Regions from separate parts of the Veillonella atypica genome, predicted to be linked through region 2. Evidence: riboswitches for the same ligand, from Rfam matches in the RefSeq annotation. Region 2 holds a riboswitch; the other holds the start of a gene.
The links. A riboswitch is a leader RNA that binds a small molecule or an ion and turns the genes downstream of it on or off. The one in region 2 is predicted to bind thiamine pyrophosphate.
Positions count from the first base shown of each region.

Region 1: it holds a riboswitch for thiamine pyrophosphate, as region 2 does, so the genes downstream of both, thiC (phosphomethylpyrimidine synthase ThiC) here and cytX (putative hydroxymethylpyrimidine transporter CytX) in region 2, are expected to answer to the same signal.

Region 1 covers NZ_JAPVXV010000002.1:57,217-67,444, reverse strand. The annotation lists gene O3598_RS02990 (zinc ribbon domain-containing protein YjdM) at 77-421, shown strand; gene O3598_RS02985 (phosphatidylglycerophosphatase A family protein) at 521-1,033, shown strand; gene O3598_RS02980 (cysteine hydrolase family protein) at 1,037-1,582, shown strand; TPP riboswitch at 1,640-1,746, shown strand; gene thiC (phosphomethylpyrimidine synthase ThiC) at 1,826-3,130, shown strand; gene O3598_RS02970 (superoxide dismutase) at 3,293-3,922, shown strand; gene O3598_RS02965 (DUF438 domain-containing protein) at 4,172-5,728, shown strand; gene O3598_RS02960 (MalY/PatB family protein) at 5,803-6,996, opposite strand; gene O3598_RS02955 (NAD(P)-dependent oxidoreductase) at 7,282-8,640, shown strand; gene O3598_RS02950 (helix-turn-helix domain-containing protein) at 8,852-9,154, shown strand; gene O3598_RS02945 (lactate utilization protein) at 9,151-9,828, opposite strand; gene O3598_RS02940 (ATP-binding protein) at 10,210-10,228, shown strand, end outside.
Region 2 covers NZ_JAPVXV010000003.1:118,928-129,155, reverse strand. The annotation lists gene modA (molybdate ABC transporter substrate-binding protein) at 1-458, shown strand, start outside; gene modB (molybdate ABC transporter permease subunit) at 557-1,225, shown strand; gene O3598_RS04660 (ATP-binding cassette domain-containing protein) at 1,234-1,863, shown strand; gene cytX (putative hydroxymethylpyrimidine transporter CytX) at 1,909-3,108, opposite strand; TPP riboswitch at 3,161-3,266, opposite strand; TPP riboswitch at 3,348-3,442, shown strand; gene thiD (bifunctional hydroxymethylpyrimidine kinase/phosphomethylpyrimidine kinase) at 3,505-4,347, shown strand; gene thiM (hydroxyethylthiazole kinase) at 4,352-5,857, shown strand; gene rbr (rubrerythrin) at 6,035-6,580, opposite strand; gene O3598_RS04635 (DUF951 domain-containing protein) at 7,183-7,386, shown strand; gene selD (selenide, water dikinase SelD) at 7,396-8,427, shown strand; gene yedF (sulfurtransferase-like selenium metabolism protein YedF) at 8,515-9,114, shown strand; gene O3598_RS04620 (putative Se/S carrier protein) at 9,166-9,423, shown strand; gene O3598_RS04615 (Fic family protein) at 9,501-10,184, shown strand.

The DNA.
Region 1 (10,228 bases), on a different contig from region 2:
AATCTAAATTTACGAGCGTTTCAAAGAAGGGATAAATGTATAATACTTTCATTATGTAGTGAAAAAGGAGATTTAAATGGCAAATTTACCTAACTGCCCTAAGTGCGGCGATGAGTACACATACGAAGATGGTCATATGTTTATCTGCCCTATGTGTGGCAATGAATGGACAGCGGCTGACGCACAAGCTGCAGCTGAAGCAGGTATCATTCGCGATGCTAACGGCAATGAACTAGCTGATGGCGATACCGTTGTTGTTGTAAAAGACCTCAAAGTAAAAGGCGCTGGCGTATTGAAACAAGGTACGCGTGTTAAAAACATTCGCCTCATTTCTGATGCGAGCGACGGACACGATATCGATTGTAAAATCGATGGTTTTGGTGCGATGGCATTGAAATCTGAAATGGTTAAGAAAATCTAATCATGGAATCCCTACTGATAGAACGTCGGTAGGGATTTTTTCGTGGTATAATCAAGGTATAATGTGTTACGTAAATTTGTATAATTTTGAGGAGCAATTATGATATCTCAGGAGGAATTAAAGGCGTGTACGTATAATTTATTAAAGGAACGAGGCGTTACCGTTCAGGACATTGCAGATATTGTGATGATGATTCAACAACCATATATTCCTGATTTGACGATGGATGAGTGCGTAGAGAGTGTACAGGCCGTACTTGAAAAACGAGAAACACAAAATGCCATCATTACGGGCATAGAATTGGATAGATTGGCGGAGCAGAAGAAATTATCTGAGCCATTACAAAGTATCATGACTCGTGATGAAGCGTTGTTTGGCATTGATGAAATCCTCGCTTTATCCATTGTGAATTTATACGGATCTATTGGATTTACGAACTATGGTTATATTGATAAGGTAAAACCGGGCATTGTTAAAAATCTAGATAGTCAAGTTGATAGTCACTGCAATACGTTTCTTGATGATTTAGTTGGTGCCGTGGCGGCCGCTGCAGCAGGTCGCATTGCCCATAATACGCCGAATCGGGTGCACCATGTCGTTGTGGAGGGATAGAACATGAACGTTTTAGTCGTAATTGATATGCAACATGATTTTGTGGATGGCTCTCTTGGTTCTCCAGAGGCTCAGGCCATCGTGGATACTGTACGTCAAAAAATTGCATCCTTTGATGGACCAGTTATTTTTACACGAGATACTCACGATACTAATTATCTTGAAAGCCAAGAAGGTCAGCATTTGCCAGTTGTGCATTGTGTGAAAGATACAATTGGTTGGCAAATTATGGAGAGCCTCATTACGGCCGCAGAAAAACGCAATACCATCCATCCGTACTTTATCATTGATAAACCTAATTTTGGATCCTCTGAATTGGTTACGCGCTTGCAAGGTATGAATGCAGCAGAGCCTATTGAAAGCATAACCTTAGTCGGTGTTTGCACAGATGTGTGCGTTGTGTCGAATGCCATATTGTTGAAAGCTGGCTTGCCAGAGGTTCCTATTCATGTAGATCCTAATTGCTGTGCAGGAGTTACTGAGGAAAGCCATGAAGCAGCATTATTAACTATGCGTCAATGTCAGATTGAAGTAGCTAATGATTTGTAATAGAGGTATAGATTGAAATATTAGTTAAATAGTGATATGCTATACACAATTACATAGCAGAGTATGCAAGGGAGCCTATGAGATAGGCTGAGAAAGGGCTGTTAGCACCTGACCTTTGACCTGATCGGGATCATGCCCGCGTAGGAAGCACGCAAAACCATTCAAGGGTATCGATCATATTATATCGATACCCTTTTTCTTGTGTACAAAGCTAAAAGGTTTTATTCAATAGGAGGACATATTATGTTTTACACTCAATTGGAAGCCGCACAAAAAGGCTTTGTTACGGATGCGATGAAAATTGTAGCAGAAAAGGAACGCATGGATGTAGAGCAATTGCGAGCGCTAGTTGCTTTAGGACAAGTTGTTATTCCCTGTAATAAGAATCATACTTGTATCGATCCAGAGGGCATCGGTAAAGCATTGCGCACGAAAATAAATGTGAATCTTGGCACATCCAGAGACGTTACCGATTATGATAGTGAAATAGAAAAGGTAAATTGGGCGATTCAACTTGGTGCTGAATCGATTATGGATTTATCTACTCATGGTGATACACGTATTTTTAGACGAAAATTAACTAGCGAATGTAAAGCCATGATTGGTACTGTACCAGTATATGACAGCGTTATACATCATCAACGGGATTTGGCAGAACTTACTGCTGAGGATTTCTTAGATACTATCCGTCTCCATGCAGAGGATGGGGTGGACTTTGTAACCTTACATTGTGGTATTACGCGTCAAACTATTGAGCAAATTAAAAAGCATAAACGTAGACTCAACATCGTTAGCCGTGGTGGTAGTCTTATCTTTGCATGGATGAGCATGACGGGTAAGGAAAACCCATTCTATGAACATTTTGATGATATTTTAGATATTTGCCGTGAGTATGATGTAACTATTTCTTTGGGTGATGCTTGTCGACCAGGCTGTTTAGCAGATGCTACGGATGTATGTCAAATTGAAGAACTGGTACGACTTGGTGAATTGACTAAACGCGCTCGAGCTAAAGGTGTGCAAGTGATTATTGAAGGCCCAGGTCATGTGCCACTTAACCAAATTCAAGCGAATATGGAAATTGAGGAAACGCTATGTGGCGGAGCTCCGTTTTATGTGTTAGGCCCATTGGTGACAGATATTGCACCTGGCTATGATCATATAACAGCTGCCATTGGTGGTGCTGTGGCGGGCATGCATGGGGCGTCCTTTCTTTGTTATGTAACGCCGGCAGAGCATTTGGCATTGCCTAATGCAGACGATGTGAAAGAAGGTATTATGGCTTTCAAAATAGCAGCCCATGCAGCGGATATAGCACGTGGCATACCAGGTGCCCGTGATAAGGATGATGCGATGGCTGATGCTAGACGCGTACTAGATTGGGAGGCGCAATATGCGTGTGCACTTGATCCTCAACGTGCTCGCAATATTCGTGAAAGCCGAGCTCCAGAGGAGGGGCATAGTGAAACTTGTAGTATGTGTGGTAAATTCTGTGCTGTTCGTAGCATGAATAAGGCTTTGAATAGCGAATATATTGATATTCTGTAATAAATGTTGGTCATATATTGACGTTTATCTATATAGATAGTACAATATGCAAAGAATGATAATTCATATCAATGAAATACCGATGCAGGTGCATCGAATCGCTTTCACAAGAACGATACTAGTTAAGATATCGTTCGTGCCCTAATTAAAAGGAGGACTATTATGAAACCTTTCGAACTCGCACCATTACCATATGCTTATGATTATCTAGAACCTGTTATCGATGCAGAGACGATGAAACTGCATCATGATAAGCATCACCAAGCGTATGTTAATAATTTGAATGCAGCCATCGCTAAATACCCGGATCTTGCCTATGGTTGCGTAGATTGTATTCTCGGCGATATTGCCAATGTGCCAGAGGATATCCGTCAAGCGGTTATCAACAATGGTGGGGGTCATAAAAACCACACCATGTTTTGGGATATCATGACAAAACCTGATACATCTAAATTGCAAGGCCCTTTGAAGGATGCTATCGATGCTGATTTAGGCGGATATGATGCTTTTGTTGAAAGCTTCTCCCAAGCGGCGGCAACACGATTTGGCTCTGGCTGGGCTTGGCTAGTGGTCAACAAGGATGGCAAACTAGAAGTAACCTCTACGGCTAATCAAGATAATCCTCTTTTGGAAGGTAAAACTGCCATTCTTTGTTTAGATGTATGGGAACATGCATATTACTTGCATTACCAAAATCGTCGCCCAGATTATATTAAGGAATTCTTCCGTGTTATCAACTGGGATGCAGTCGCTGAAAACTACGAAAAAGCATTGCAACCTCATCATCAATAAGATGATTGTTAACGAATAGATGATACATCTATGTCCAATTTATGGATTGATTTGTCATCTATTCGTTATTTTTTTGAATAACTTTCAAAAGTATAGCCATGGATACAGATTTTCTAATCGATATCGTTTATCATAGAATTATAGGTTATTAAAGATGACCTTTCGGAATGTAAATTACCTCATATACGAAAACGTATAGAGGCTACTAACATAAGCAATAAACAATATTTTTGACACGAGGGGATCAAAATGGAAAAGAAATTAGATTTATCAAAATCCGTATATGATTTGGTACAAGAATATCCAGAGGTTATAGATATTATGAAAGGATTGGGCTTCACAGAAATTACCAATAAGGTGATGCTCCATTCCGTTGGCAAAATTATGACTATCCCTAAAGGGGCTAAGATGAAGGGCATCTCTATGATGGATATTGTAGGGGCCTTTATGAAAGCTGGTTTTACATTAGAAGGTGATATGCCCAACCTACACGGTGATGATGTAGCATCTGCTAAGGATGTTCCTGTTGAGGCACCAGCCACTCAAGATGAGGAACCTAAGGCTAGTGAAAATACAGAAGCTAACGCAGAGGATACTGTACCCGATAGCGAACGGGTAGAGCAATTAAAAGGCTTCTTAAAACGCTTAGGTACAGGGGAAGCCCTTGGCGATGTGCGCAAAGATTTTGCCAGCCAATTTAAACATGTAGAAGCCAGTGAAATCATGAAAGCTGAACAAGGCCTTATGCGCGAAGGTACACCTCTAGAAGAGGTACAACAATTATGCGACCTTCATTCCGCTTTGTTCCACGGTTCTACCATTCATGAACAAATGGAAGAAGAGCATGCGAAGGTTGAGGCTGCTTTAGAAGCTCAAGATAAGAAACAAACGGTAACAACGCTTGTAGAAACGATAGGCCATCCGCTCAACCAAATGACGGAAGAAAATAAGGCGCTTAATGATTTGATTGAAGAGCTTCGTCCTAAAGTGGCCGATAAAACGGCAACCGTTGATGATGTAAATAGAGTGCGTCAATTATCCGTTCACTATGCTAAAAAAGGCGATTTGTTATATCCAAAATTAAAGGTGGATTATGCTATCGGTGGCCCATCCATGGTTATGTGGACTGTTGATGGCGATATTCGAGACCAATTGGGTGATTTGGCAAAATCTAGTCAAAGTGTAGATGATTGGTATAGACGTTTTGATGAGCTTCTTACACGTGCTCAAGAAATGATCTACAAAGAACAAAATATCTTGTTCCCTATCTGTGCGGAAAACTTTACAACTCAAGATTGGTACCAAATCTATAAGGATACTGCACAATATGAGGAAATCTTTGGTGTAAAACGCATTGCTTGGCCAGAGGCTGATGCGGCATTAGCTACACAAACTAGAAAATCAAGTGGTGATGACAATACCATCGGTTTAATTGGTGGTACGTTAACTGTAGATCAACTCGATGCTATGCTTAACACAATGCCTATGGAAGTAACTTTCGTTGACCATGAAGACATTAACCGTTATTTTAACGACGGCGAAAAGGTCTTTAAACGCCCTACTACGGCAATCGGTCGCGATGTATTCTCCTGTCATCCACCTAAGGTAGAACCTATCGTGCGCGGTATCATCGATTCCTTCCGTAAAGGGGATCGCGATAATGTGGCCGTATGGCTTGAAAAACAAGGCCGTCCATTCTATGTAAACTACATGGCGGTTCGCGACAAAAATAAGAAATACCTTGGCACATTGGAACTCGTACAAGATATGCAATTTGCAAAGGACCATTTCGCAAGATCTAAATAAGAAATCCTATATACGAAAATATGACAAAAGGCTGCTCTAGAACTGATGCTAGAGCAGCCTCTTTATACGTAGGACTAAGAACGGATATGGTCGATGATGCTGTGCGTAGCTGTTTTGATATTAGCTAGGCTCGTGGCTAAGTTAACTCGTACAAAGGTGGCGTAGTTTTTACCGCCAAACCATTCGCCAAAGCTTGGCGCGATACGGCATTGATGTTCGAATAGGTCGTGCATATCTTCAGGTTTTACATAGGCACCGAAATCTATCCACGCCAAATAGGTGCCGTCCATAGGGCTGATGCGAAGCTTTGGTAGGGCTGAGAGTAGTTCATCGCATAGATATTCGTAGTTTTCGCGGATGACAGCGCATACATCGTCTAGCCACGCCTCTGCCTCTGGATGGGTATAGGCCGCAGTGATAGCCGTTTCTGCGATGACATCTGCATCCGTGTGGTACACTTGCGCCTTATAGGCGTTATATTGAGTGCGTAATGTCTCGTTGGGAATCATCACTTCCGCCTGATGTAAGCTGGCCATGTTAAACGATTTTGACACAGATGACATGGTTATCATATGGTCTGCATAATGACCGTTGGATACGGATAGTGCGGGCGTAAATGGTGTGGAACCGGTAATAAGGTCTTGATGGATTTCGTCGCTTATGATGAGCACATTGTGACGCTGACAAATGCTAAATAATCGGTCCATTTCTTCTTCGGTCCACACGTGTCCCACAGGATTATGGGGATTGCAGTGGATGAAAACCTTCACATCGTTTTGACTAATGGCGGACTCGAATGCATCGTAATCAACAGTATATCCATTGGTCGTCGTGCGATGTAATGGCACTGCAACGATGTGTCTGTTTGCATCATTGGCACGGGCATCGAAGGCTCCGTACACGGGCGTAAGGACTGTAATGGCATCGTTTGGTTTGGTGAAAGCCCCAATACACCACATGATACCGGTAATAACATTGGGGGCGCTAGTGATCCAGTCTTGTTCAATAGTGCAGTTGTGACGGCGTTTGTGCCAATGTATGACAGCTTCTATATAATTTGGATTTGTCATGGTATAACCTAGAGGATTGTTTGTTACATAGTTACAAATGGCCTCTTGTATGCATGGTGGTGTTATAAAGTCCATATCTGCCACCCAGAGTGGTAGTAGGTCGGTGCGACTAAATTTTAAATATTCGCCGTCCCATTTGCGGGAATGAGAACCGCGGCGGTCTATGTAGTATGTTTCAGTAAATTCTGTAGTGTTCATAGGAATACCTCATTTATGTTGCCTTATGTATGTATTATAGCAATAAATGTATATAAAATAAGCATATTGTAGCTCAGCTTCTTGACGGAGCTCGCTTTCACAATTTAAAATGTACTATAGAATAGTGTGTGTCTCACCAGTGACCACACGTCTATCGAATGGTTACAAAAGATAAATGTTAGCAGCATGTGGCGGCGTCCCTATGTGAGAGGGCTCATCGGACAGCTTAGGTGCATGCAACGCTGTATAAGTATAGTACTGGATCCTTGTTAGGAGGCATGTGCCATGAGTAACGAATTAAAACCACTTCATTTTGATGCGGATTATACGATGGAGGAGGCGCTCGCTGAGGCGAAACGCTGTCTAAACTGTCCAAAACCTTTGTGCCGTATGGGTTGTCCTATTGAAAACGAAATTCCTCGTTTTATCCAAGCCATCGCGCACGGTAACTTTGGTTTAGCCAATGATATCTTGGCGGAACGTACAAACTTGCCAGCTATTTGTGGTCGCGTGTGCCCTCGTGAAAATCAATGCGAAGGTAACTGCATCATGAATAAGGCTAAGAAACCGCCTATCAACATCGGCAAATTAGAACGTTTTGCTGCTGATTTTGAAAGCATCAATGAATTGCGCAAACCTAAGAAAATTAAACAAGATCTTGGCAAAGTGGCCGTTGTTGGTTCTGGCCCTGCGGGCTTATCCGTTGCAGGTGACGTAGCGAAACTAGGTTATGATGTAACCGTATTTGAAGGTCAATCCGAACCAGGTGGCGTATTATTATTCGGTATTCCAGAATTCCGTTTGTCCAAATCCGTTGTACGCCGTGAAATCGCTCGTCTTGAAGGTTTAGGCGTTAAATTCGTATGTAATACATTTATCGGTCAAGACAAATCCCTAGATGATTTATTCGCCGAAGGATTTGATACTATCTTCATCGGTACTGGTACGCATATTCCTCAAGAAGTTCGCATGGAAAACGATCAAATTACAGGCGTATTCCAAGCGATGTACTTGTTAACAAATGTACAACTTGTAGAAAATGGTGAGCTTGAAGAAAAAGCGATTCCTGTGAAAAAAGGAGACCGCGTTGTTATCATCGGCGGCGGTAACGTAGCGATGGATGCGGCTCGTACATGTGTACGTTTAGGCTGTGAATCCGTCACTGTAGCCTATCGCCGTAGCCAAGAACAAATGCCTGCATTATTATCCGAATACGAAGAAGCTCGTGCCGAAGGAGTTCAATTCCAATGGTTCGCTTCTCCAGTTGGTGTAGAAGGTACAGACAAGGTAGAAGGCTTTAAATACGAAGTGATGGCCCTTAATGAAGATGGTGCTGGTATCCATGGTACAGGTAAATACCAAGTTATGCCTGTAGATAAAATCATCATCGCTGCTGGTCATAAACCTAATGCACGCCTCGTTGGTGAAGGCAATAACCTCCGTGTTGATGAAAAAGGTTATATTCTTACATCCGAAGAACCATACGGCATGACGAGCCGTGAAGGTGTATTCGCCGGTGGTGACGTAGTACATAAACCAGCCACTGTAGTACTCGCTATGCGCGAAGCTAAAAAAGCCGTTGATGGCATGGTTAAATACATGGAAATCAAACGTGCTATGGCTATTGCAGAAGAGAATAAATAAGATTTTTATGTACAAGAATATACATGTATGTATGTTTAAGCATAATTTTATAACATAATATGAATAAAAATCCCTTGCGATATGAATGTATCGCAAGGGATTTTCTATTATATGTCATCACAATTCAAGTTGCTATGGCCCCTCTTAATTGGTTGCCGTATTGTGGAGGCAAAGAGTTGTTATTAAGGATAGTATAGAAAGTGAGGTTTCTATGACGTATGATATCGTATGTAGTGAAACACAGTCAGAAAAGGCTATCCAACACTTAGGCGTTCTCATTCTCTTATGGCGCCGCCACTATCATATAACTCAACAAGAGTTAGCTAAGCGAACGGGATTGTTACAGTCCTATATTAGCGGGCTGGAAAAGGGGAATATAGACCCTCGTATATCTACGCTGTGTAGGATAGTCAATGGCTTTGATAATATGCCCTTAGATACATTTTTTGGAGGCCCTGACTTAGGCTTTATCGACTTTCACGGCATAGAACATCGACATATAGAATTTCATTAAAATCCTAAATCCACGTTGATGATAATAACCTCCATGGTTTGCATGTTGCGCATTTTCTTGTAATAAATCGTTAAGGCATTACAAATCCTGTCAGGCGAACCACAGTCGTAGCATTTTTCTTCTAGCTTGGCACAAGGATTGAGGGAACTTTTTTTATTTTTTTTGCTGTTCAGTGGTGCCGCCACATTGCGCGCCCGGTAGATGGCAGAGGCCAAGTCAGGCGTAATTTTGTTACGTCCTAGTACGAAAAAGACCTCTTGTGATCCGAATAGAGAGGCCGCTACACGGTTGCCAGTACCATCGATGTTGACCATTTCACCCGTTTGCGCTAAGGCGTTAACAGAGGTTAAAAATACATCGCGCCCCATGGTGCGTAGCGCTGTATCGCGGAAACTTTCACCAGGAAGAGGTCGCTGAATATCTGTTATGTCATCGTTGACCTGGGACAAAGCATCATGAACCTTGAGTTCCAATAAGGTGCGTGAATCACCGATAGCCACTCGTTTATGTTGAATGCGAGACTGTAAATAGGCCACTGCGTCAGCGCCTGTTTCAAAATAATGGACCACGAAGTTGTTGCGTTCTAAGGCTTTGATGGTTTTCTCTATATCGATGGGGGCATCGTTGATTTGAGGATTGATAACTGCATTGATTGTTGTGTCTGTGTTGGCCATGAGTCCTCCCATATTACATATAAACTAGTGAGGTAAACAGTATTTTCGAAGTAATGTAAGGTAAAGATTATTTTCTAAGTAATACAGTATTTCTATTACTAGTATTGTACTGTTTTATGTGGTGGTTATTCAACATAAGGAGACTCTGTTTTTAGGTAAAAGAATGATACTGATAGTATAGAATGTTCTTTGTATAAAACATTGGAATAGAATCCATATTTGAACACTAAATAGTAAAACTTTGGAATGAAATCCAATTTTATGATAAAATTAATATAAAGTTGGAATGGAATCCAGAGTTATTAGGTAGTCGATATGATATTTGACAATACTAATAAGAGGGTTCCATCTATGAGAACGTACATAGATGAGGAGGCCCTTATGAAATTAATTCAGCGCC
Region 2 (10,228 bases):
ATGTAAAACCATTTGTAACAAATGAACTCGTTCTTGTAGTTCCTAAAGGACAACCTAAAATTGAGTTAGATCAAATTGCATCTGTAAAACGTATTGTTTTAGGTAATCCAGATACCGTACCCGCTGGTAACTATGGTAAGCAAGTACTAACAAAATTAGGTGTATGGGACCAAGTAGAACCTAATGTGGTATATGCTAAAGACGTTAAAGCTGTAACGGCTTCTATTAGCCAAGCGGCTGGTGATGCGGGCTTTATCTATAAGACGGATGCTATTGCAGCCGGTGATGCAGTTGAAATTGCTGCAGTAACACCTGCAGATTCTCATGATCCTGTTATATACCCTATCGGTATTATTAAGAAATATGATAATGCTTTGGCTCAAGATTTCTATACATACGTAATGAGCCCAGAGGGCCAAAAAGTATTGGAAAAATATGGGTTCTCTACGTCTAAATAAGAATTTAACGCTAGCTTTTAGGGCTAGCGTTTTCTTATGATACAATAGAGTTATAATTTATTATCCGGCAGAGATTCGGCAAAGAAAGGAGGCCCGATATGAGTCCATTTTGGTTGTCATTGTGGGTGGCGAGTTTAGCTCTAGTTATTGTTATATTGACTGGCTTAGCTGCTTGTTACTGGATGAATCGATGTAAGTGGAGTGGTATCGCTATTCTAGATGCCCTAATAACATTGCCGCTCGTATTGCCTCCAGTAGTAGTTGGCTTTGCTTTGCTTATGGTATTTACACCGGGCTATGCATTCGGCGCTTGGTTAGAATCACATGGTTTAGGCGTCGTATTTACTGCAGCAGGTGCCGTTGTGGCCTCTTCTGTTATTGCCTTTCCTTTGTTTTATCAAACGGTGCGGTCCGCATTGCAGTCTGTAGACCATAATATGGAGGACGTAGCACGTACATTAGGCGCTTCAGAGCTGCGCATATTTTTTACAATCTCTGTACCATTGGCATGGAAGGGGATTTTAACGGGCAGCATATTGGCATTTTGTCGTGCTATGGGTGAGTTCGGTGCTACCATATTAATCGCAGGTAATATTCCTAAAATTACGCGTACCATGCCACTTGCTATCTATTCCTATGTAGAGGCAGGACAGTACATGGATGCCTTTGAACTCGTTATTTACATTTGTGTGCTTACATTAGCGCTATTGAGCGGGATTCACATCCTTACAAAAGGATCCTTGTTCCGTAATTTAGGGCGTAATTAGGAGGGACTATGATTACATTTTCTTTTACCATAGCAAGACCTTCTATGATTGTGAAAGCCGATGGTACTTTATCTTCAGGAATTACGGTGTTAACCGGTTCATCTGGAAGTGGTAAAAGTACGTTTATTAAATGTATTGCAGGGTTAGTGAAACCTACAACTGGTATCATTCGATGCGATGAACGAACATGGGTTGACCGAGATCAAAATATATGGGTGCCAGCTCAAGAGCGTCAGGTAGGATATATGCCACAAGGCAATATCGTATTTCCTCATTTATCCGTGGAACACAATATTACATATAGTAAACGAGGCACACCTGATATGTGTGATTCTCTATTAAAACGTTTAGGATTAGAAAAATACCGTAACACTAAGGCGGGGCGCTTATCTGGTGGTGAACAACAACGTGTGGCTTTAGGTCGTGCACTCTATTCAAAACCAACTATATTGCTTCTTGATGAACCTTTATCTGCATTAGATTGGAACCTTCGGAAACAAGTGCGTGAGGATCTTGTTTCCATCATTCGTGAATGGGATGTACCTTGCGTATGGGTTACCCATGATGAAAGCGAAGCTGATGCAGTTGGTGATAGACACTGGATCTGTGAAGACGGACAAATTATTATACCTGAGTAGTAAAACACCTTCATAAGCATGATTGCTTACGAAGGTGTTTTTGTTTTAGTGTTGTTTTATTTCGACAGATGAGTTTTCTGTATGACTTATAAATCCAACGATAGCTGTTACGACGAATGCCGTTGTAAAGGCTGGCAGTGTAGCCCCAATAGTACTTTCACTATGTAACATATAGTGATAGAGTCCAACGGAAACTACCCAAATTAAACCGCGCACGAGATATGCTGAGATCGTTTGTACTTGTTGGCGATTGATAAAGTAGTCCGCCAAAAGAATGGCAATCATCGGCGCAAATACAGAGCCGATGAGGTATAGGAAGTCTGTAATATCGTCCATCGGATATAGGATGGCAGCGATTGTACCAACGATAGTAACTACAACGGCTATGCCTTTACTAGAAGCACTCTTGTAGATAGTCGTACTAGATACGCCTGCAGAGTAAGCGTCCATAAAGGTTGTAGTTACGGTAGAGAAAATAATAACGATGAGGCCCGCAAGGCCAAGTCCTGCATTCATCATGATAGTAATGATGGAGTCGCCGCCGCCAAAGATAGCGGCACTAAGACCTAAGGTGTACATAACGATACTTGTTACAGTGTAGACTGTAGCACTTGTAAGTGATGCGGAGAAAGGTTTTTTACTTTCACGGGTATAATCACTGATGAGAGGTAGCCAAGATAGTGGCATGGCGATAGATAATTCAAGGGCAGCGATGAAACTCATGTTACCGCTAGTTAGAATGACACCTTCACTAGGCCACTGCGATATCATGTGAGCACCCATGTAAAGGGTGAGGCCTAACAATAGAACGGATACGATAGCTTGAATATAGCCCGTATTGTGAAGGCCGATGAAAAGCCACAAGATGACAAGTGCTCCGATAGCTATTGTCCAAATGATAGGGGATAGAGGTGCTAGTTCTTGTAAGGCTAGCATAGCATCGTAGATCATGATGCTAGTCCAGCCGATAAGTTGAAGCATATTTAAAAAGGCAAAGCCTTTAGCCCCTAGTGGGCCAAAGCTGAAGGCAGTAGTATTCATACTGCCTTGCCGTAAACGTCCACCGATAAGGCCAGCCCCAAAGAGCAGTATGCCGCCGATGATATGTCCTAAGATGATGGCATATAGACCTTGGGTGAGTCCTAAGGGGGCTAGATAGGTTCCTGTCATAATTTCCGCTATAGATAGAGCGGCACCAAACCATATCATGGCGAACTGTGGTTGTGTAATGTATGTGTCTTTCATACGTCCTCCTTGCCAGGAAGTCATAGAAAAAGCCGAGTTCATAGGAACTCGGCTATTAATCCTCTATGTTCCCTACGTTGGCATTATCCAAATCAGGTTATGGGTTAAAGCATTAGCTTACTCTCAGCCCACTCATGTGAGCACCCCGTTATGGCTTCATTATAGGCTGTTAAGAGAACCCCGTCAATTATTTTCTTGCATAGATTGTATAATGATGTTATAACTAGAGTATAAAAATATATTGCCACTAGGGGTGCTTATGCTGAGATTGACCATTCAAAACCCTAGACCTGATCCAGATAATACTGGCGTAGGGAAGTGGAGTGCAACATAATACTAAACTATTACGAGACCATTCCATTGGGAGTGGTCTCATTTTATATGTTTGGAGGTATTATGAAATTACATACTGCATTAACAATTGCTGGTACTGATCCTAGCGGTGGTGCTGGTATTATGGCTGATTTAAAATCCTTTCAAAGTCGTCACGTATACGGCATGGCCGTGGTTACATCCGTGGTAGCTCAAAATACAACGGGTGTTCACCACGTAGAACATCTATCCTTAGAGAGTATAGAAAAACAGTTACACGATGTGTACTCAGATATTATGCCCCAAGCCGTTAAGACTGGTATGATTGCCTTACCGGAAATGATGGATCTCATTTATCCTTATGTAAGCAAGGATATTTCGTACGTAATGGACCCCGTTATGATTGCTACTAGCGGTGACCGACTCGTATCAGATGAGGCTGTACATCTCTTAAAATCTAAACTCATTCCTACCGCTACAGTTATCACACCTAATCGCAGTGAGGCTGAGGTCTTAGCGGACATGTCTATTAATTGTGAAAGTGACATAACAACGGCGGCTAATCGAATTTTACATGACTTAGGGCCCCAAGTGGTCATCATTAAAGGTGGCCATATTGGCGAAGATGCAACAGATTATGCTTTCACAAGAGATGGTCACGTTCGTACGTGGACGAGTCCTAAATACGATACGGTGCATACTCATGGTACGGGCTGTACCTTCTCAGCGGTTATTACAGCGGAGCTTGCTAAAGGCCGTGATGTAATGGATGCCATCGGTATTGCCAAGGACTATATTGCTCTTGCTATTAAGTACAATCCAGCGTTAGGCAATGGGTGTGGCCCAGTTAACCACATGGCCTATGGTTTATTGGCGAATGGAACTGAAACGATGGATGAGCTCTTGAAAAAAGATGAGAGGAGATGATGCTATGAACCCATATATACATAATCAAATTAGGCCTGAATTCAATATATTATACACATTGAGGAAGAAAAATCCTCTTGTGATTTGTATTACCAATGATGTGGTACGAACCTTTACTGCTAATGGACTACTAGCTATTGGGGCATCGCCTATCATGAGCGAATGTAGTGAAGATTTAAAGGATCTTATTGTGTATGCATCAGCACTGCTCATCAATATTGGGACACTTACACCTGAGAAGGTTGGTTACTATAAAGAGGCTATTAAACTAGCGAAGGAATATGATGTACCAATTATTCTTGATCCTGTGGGCTGTCATGCAGGAGCTTACCGATTGTCGGTGGTCTTAGATTTGATTAAGACTGGTTCTATTTCGTTATTACGAGGCAATCAAAGCGAAGTTAAGGCTGTTTATGATGCACTGAGTTCTGATAATAAGGATGAAAACTCTCCGTTAGGTAAGGGTGTTGATGGGGCGCAGGTAGCGGATAGTGCCATTATCGCATATCGTTTAGCGCGTCTTATTAACTGTCCTGTAGTAGCAACGGGCGAAGAGGATTATGTATCTGATGGAACTCGAGTCTTTGCAGTGCCTCATGGTCATTCGATTATGACTGCTGTAACGGGAACAGGCTGTCTCTTGGGGGCCGTATTAGCAGCCTTTTTTGGAATTTATGATTCCTTTAAGTATAGCCTGTCTACAGGTGAATTTCTTGCCTATGCATTGGCGTACTATGGTTTAGCTGGTGAAAGTGCTGTTAAGGTAAGTGGAATAAAACCAGGTAGCTTTAGCATAGCCTTTATGGATGCTTTGTATACGCTAGATGATGAGGTGCTTGTATCTGAAAATCGTGTGCAGTCTGTAGTTGTACCAGATCAATTACAGGTGTATTTCGTGTGTGGTACACAAGATACAGCGCTTAACAAAAAACGGTTGCTCGAAATCGTAGAAGATGCTTGTCGTGGTGGTATAACCTGCTTTCAGTTTAGAGAGAAGGGCGATGGTACATTAGAAGGTCAACAGAAGTTAGAACTAGCACAACAGTTACAATATATCTGTGCCAAGTATCATGTGCTCTATATTATCAATGATGATGTAGAGCTAGCGGTCGCTGTTAATGCGGATGGTATTCACGTAGGGCAAGACGATATGTGCTTAGAAGATGTGCGTAATATCGTAGGTCATAAGGTAGTGGGGATATCCATCCATTCCATAGAGGAACTCCATAAGACAGATGTACTGTATGCTGATTGTGTAGGCGTAGGTCCTATGTATACAACTAGTAGCAAGCCTGATGCGCAAGAACCATGCGGCCCGGAACGTATAGCTGAACTACAGGCACAAGGATTAAACTTACCATGCGTTGGAATTGGTGGTATTACCATAGACAATGCAATGGCAGTACTCCGTGCTGGCGCTTGTGGTGTAGCAGTTATATCCGCCATTGCCCATGCAGAAAAGCCTTATGAAGCGGTTCGACAATTTAAAGAATTAGCATCTAGCCTTTAATAGTAAATAGTATGACTTACGACTCTTAATACATATATAACTAATAGAACACAAAAAAGACGATGACCTAAGTCATCGTCTTTTATATTGAGGTTGTCTGTACATACAGTTAGGAAGAACTGCACTTGCAGTATCAAATATCTGTATTTAAAATATTATTTTATCTAAACTTATAGATTAGATGGATTCAACGTGGCGTTGGAAGAAAGCTTGTGGGTGAGCACATACTGGGCAAACTTTAGGAGCTTCTTCACCAACGTGAATGTAACCGCAGTTAGCGCAAATCCATGCAACTGGTTGATCGTTGTGGAACACTTTGTTGCCAGAAACACGAGCTGCTAATGCAAGGTAACGAGCTTCATGACGAGCTTCGATTTTACCAACTTCGCGCATTTTGAAAGCGATAGCAGTGAAGCCTTCTTTTTCTGCTTCATCAGCGAAATCTTTGTACATTGTAGTGTGTTCATAGTTTTCACCAGCTGCTGCATCGCGAAGGTTAGCTTCGATATCAGCGGAAATGTCGCCACCATGAAGAGCTTTGAACCAAACTTTAGCATGTGCAGATTCGTTGTGAGCTGTTTCTTCGAAATAATCAGCGATTTCGTTCATGCCAGCTTTACGAGCTGCTGCTGCATAGTATGTATATTTTTGGTATGCTTGGGATTCACCAGCAAATGCTGTTTGAAGATTTTTTTCAGTGTTAGAACCTTTTAATTCTGCCATTTTAATACTCCTTTGTACTTACATCAAATTTCAAAATTTTTAATTAGTTATATATTCATAACCACTTGGTTGTGAATGCAATAGTGGGTAACTCACTTGAGTTTAAGTTAAATAAAAACTTATTTATATACTGATTAGATAGACACTTGTCTATATTTGAAAAAAGCACTTGCTTATCTTTTAAATGAGTACTTACCTATAGTTGTAAAGAGGCACTTGCCTATAATTTACACCACAATGTTTTTGATTCGTATACTTAACGAATAATCATTGTTGACTATATTGTAACATACTAAATGAGAAATGCAAGTGTTTTTGTAAAATTTATTTCGAGAATTTTCTAAATGATAAATGTTATCAATGTAGTAAATAAGCGGTTTTTGAAAGCTTGTTAAGTAATGGGTTTATTAAAAATAGAATTACTGATAATGAGAATGATAATTACATGGAAAATCATTATTGTTTGTAGAATTGTTTGTTTTTGGTAACAATTCTGATTAAGCCGATAGATCTTATTAGTCAAAGTGTACTTTTACCTATATTGGAGAACATATTTTAAGTATAATAAGATATATATAATAGAAATAGTATAAGGAGGCGCTATGGCGTTTATTAGATATTATGTGGGCGATATAGTACAAATGAAAAAATCGCATCCCTGTGGCAGTGATGAGTGGGAGGTCAAGCGCATAGGTACAGATTTTCTTATCGTTTGTAAAGGTTGTGGTCATCAGTTGTTGATGCCTCGCCCTAAATTTGAAAAGGCAGCGAAGAAAATAGTATCGCGCTTGCCTGAAAATGAATGAGGTAGGACTATGGTGCGACTCACTGATTATGTTACGAGTGGAGGATGCGCGTGTAAGATTGGTCCTCATATATTAGAACGTGTTTTAAAGGCCGTTACACCTGTTACAAATGAACATGTTCTAGCTGATATGACTGGTGCTGATGATGCAGGGGTATATCAAATTTCTGATCAACTTGCCCTTGTACAAACATTGGATTTTTTCACGCCTGTTGTCAATGACCCTACGTTATTCGGTAAAATTGCAGCGGCTAATGCATTGAGCGATGTATATGCGATGGGGGGGATACCCCTAACGGCGATGAACATCGTTGGATTTCCTGTTCCCTTAGTAGAACAAGGCGTATTGACGGATGTACTCAATGGGGCTGCGTCCATTGTTTCTGAATCTGGTGCAGCCATTGTAGGTGGTCACAGCATCGAAAATAAGGAACCTATTTTTGGCATGTCGATCACAGGTCAAGTTAATCCTAATGAGATTTGGAAGAATAAAGGCGCTCGAGTAGGGGATGTATTGGTGTTAACAAAACGTATCGGCACAGGTATTATGAATAATGCGTTGAAAGCTGATTTATTTCCTACTGGTACTGCGCAGGCGGTTGCTAGCATGAGTACGTTGAATCGTGTGGCTGCTGAGGTGGCCCATAATTTTACAATTCATGCGTGTACTGATGTGACGGGCTTTAGCCTTATGGGGCATTCTGTAGAAATGGCGAGTGCCTCTAATGTAACAATTCATATCAAGATTTATGATATTCCGCTCTTTGATGACGTCATTGACGCGGCTCGAATGGGCCTTGTACCAGCGGCGTCCTATGGCAATCGTAAGGCTATTACAGATGTACAAGTAGATAAAATATTAGATTCTGTGTGGACGGATATTTTATTTGATCCACAAACATCAGGCGGTCTTTTATTCTCTGTGCCTGCTACAGAAGGACCGGATTTTGTGAAAGCTTTACATGATGTGGGCGTTGAAGGTGCCACTATAGTTGGTGCTGTTGAAAGCTTTAGTGGCTTAGCGGTACGCGTCACTAAATAAGATATATTACAATTTTGATTTTAATAGTATATAGAGTAGTTGTGCGTTGATGCTTTCACAAAATATATAATAATATTGAGGTAAATAATGAGTAATACAAATGAATTAACTGTAGATGTGCGTGGCAGTTTGTGTCCAAAACCTGTGATTGAAACGAAGAAGGTAAGCGATGCAAATCCAGACGCGATTATTACGACCATTGTAGATAACGAGGTGAGTCGCGATAATGTAGAGAAATTTGGGAAGTCTCGTGGCTATGATGTGGCAATTGGACAAGATGGTATAGATTTTTTTATTAAACTTACGCCGAATGTAGAACCTGCACCGGAAATTGGTTGCAAACCTATGAATTATAGTGACCGCATCATTTTGATGACGAAAGATTATCTTGGTGAAGGTAGTGAAGAGCTTGGCCGTAATTTGATGAAAACCTTCTGGGTGTGCATGGTTGAAGCCGACGTGAAGCCATCTACAATTTATTTCATCAATAGTAGCGTTAAAATGGTAACCAACGATTCTATTCATTTAGACAATATTAAAAAGTTGGCTGAACTTGGTGTTGAAATTGCTGCATGTGGCATTTGTCTCGACTATTATGGTCTAAAAGATCAAGTGGGGGTAGGCTCTATTACAAACATGTATGCGATTACAGATGCTATCGTTGGGGAAAATGTTGTTAAACTATAATACTCGTATCTATGTTGTAAATGATTAAGCAATATTATTGGGGGTGAGGCGTTGAACAATAAAAAGTTGCTTGTCGTTTTTACATCCTATTATTTTGGGGATAAAGCAGATAAGATATTAACAGAACTTTCGGTGCCTCACCAACTGATGGCTACACCGCCAGAATTGAATGATATGTGTGGTTTGTCCATTCAAATAGACTTGAATGCTGTAGAACAAGTTCAGACTATCCTAAAAGAACATAAGATTAGTACGTCAGGCTTATTTTGGTATGAAAAAGGGAAACCAGTTTTAGCTTATAAAGATTAAATCGATTTATTAGTATCGAAATTTATCTATATATGATAACATTAATATATAAAAATCGTATTGTATAGGAGATATACATGGTTGATTTTACCTTGCCTCGCGAATATATAGACGATATGGTCGTCCGTATGGCCCATCATAGTACAGCAATCGAGGGGAATACGTTAACACAAGGGGAAGCAAAGAGTATCATATTAGATAATATGATACCCCGTAAAATGGATTTGCGTGAGTTCTATGAAGTATCTAATTATCGCGACTATTTAGTATTCTTGATGGAATCATATCAAGAAGTAATTACGATAGATATCATAAGAGACACACAACGATTGTTACTAGCACATATCCGTGATGATAATGGGCAATTTAAGGTTGTTCCAAACATGGTTATTGGTGCTGATTTTGAGCCAACAAAACCATATCAAGTACAAGAAGCTTTAAAAAACTGGTGTGATACATTGCAATATCGTTTAGAGATATCCCAAAATGATGAAGAGCGGGTGCGTACCATTATGGAGCAACATTTGCAATTTGAACGTATTCATCCTTTTGTTGATGGTAATGGCCGTACAGGAAGAGCTCTTATTGTACACGCTTGTTTACAACAGAAATTAGCGCCTATTATCATTAACAAAGCTGATAGAGGTGAATATATGACTCTGTTAAATGATGGTGATTTAAATGGCTTATATAAGTTAGGTCTTGATTTATTTTATAAGGAAAAAGAACGTATGATTCTATTTGGTCAAAATTTTGGCTAATGAGCATCATATGTTATGTATCTAGGTTAAGTTTTTGAAATTAA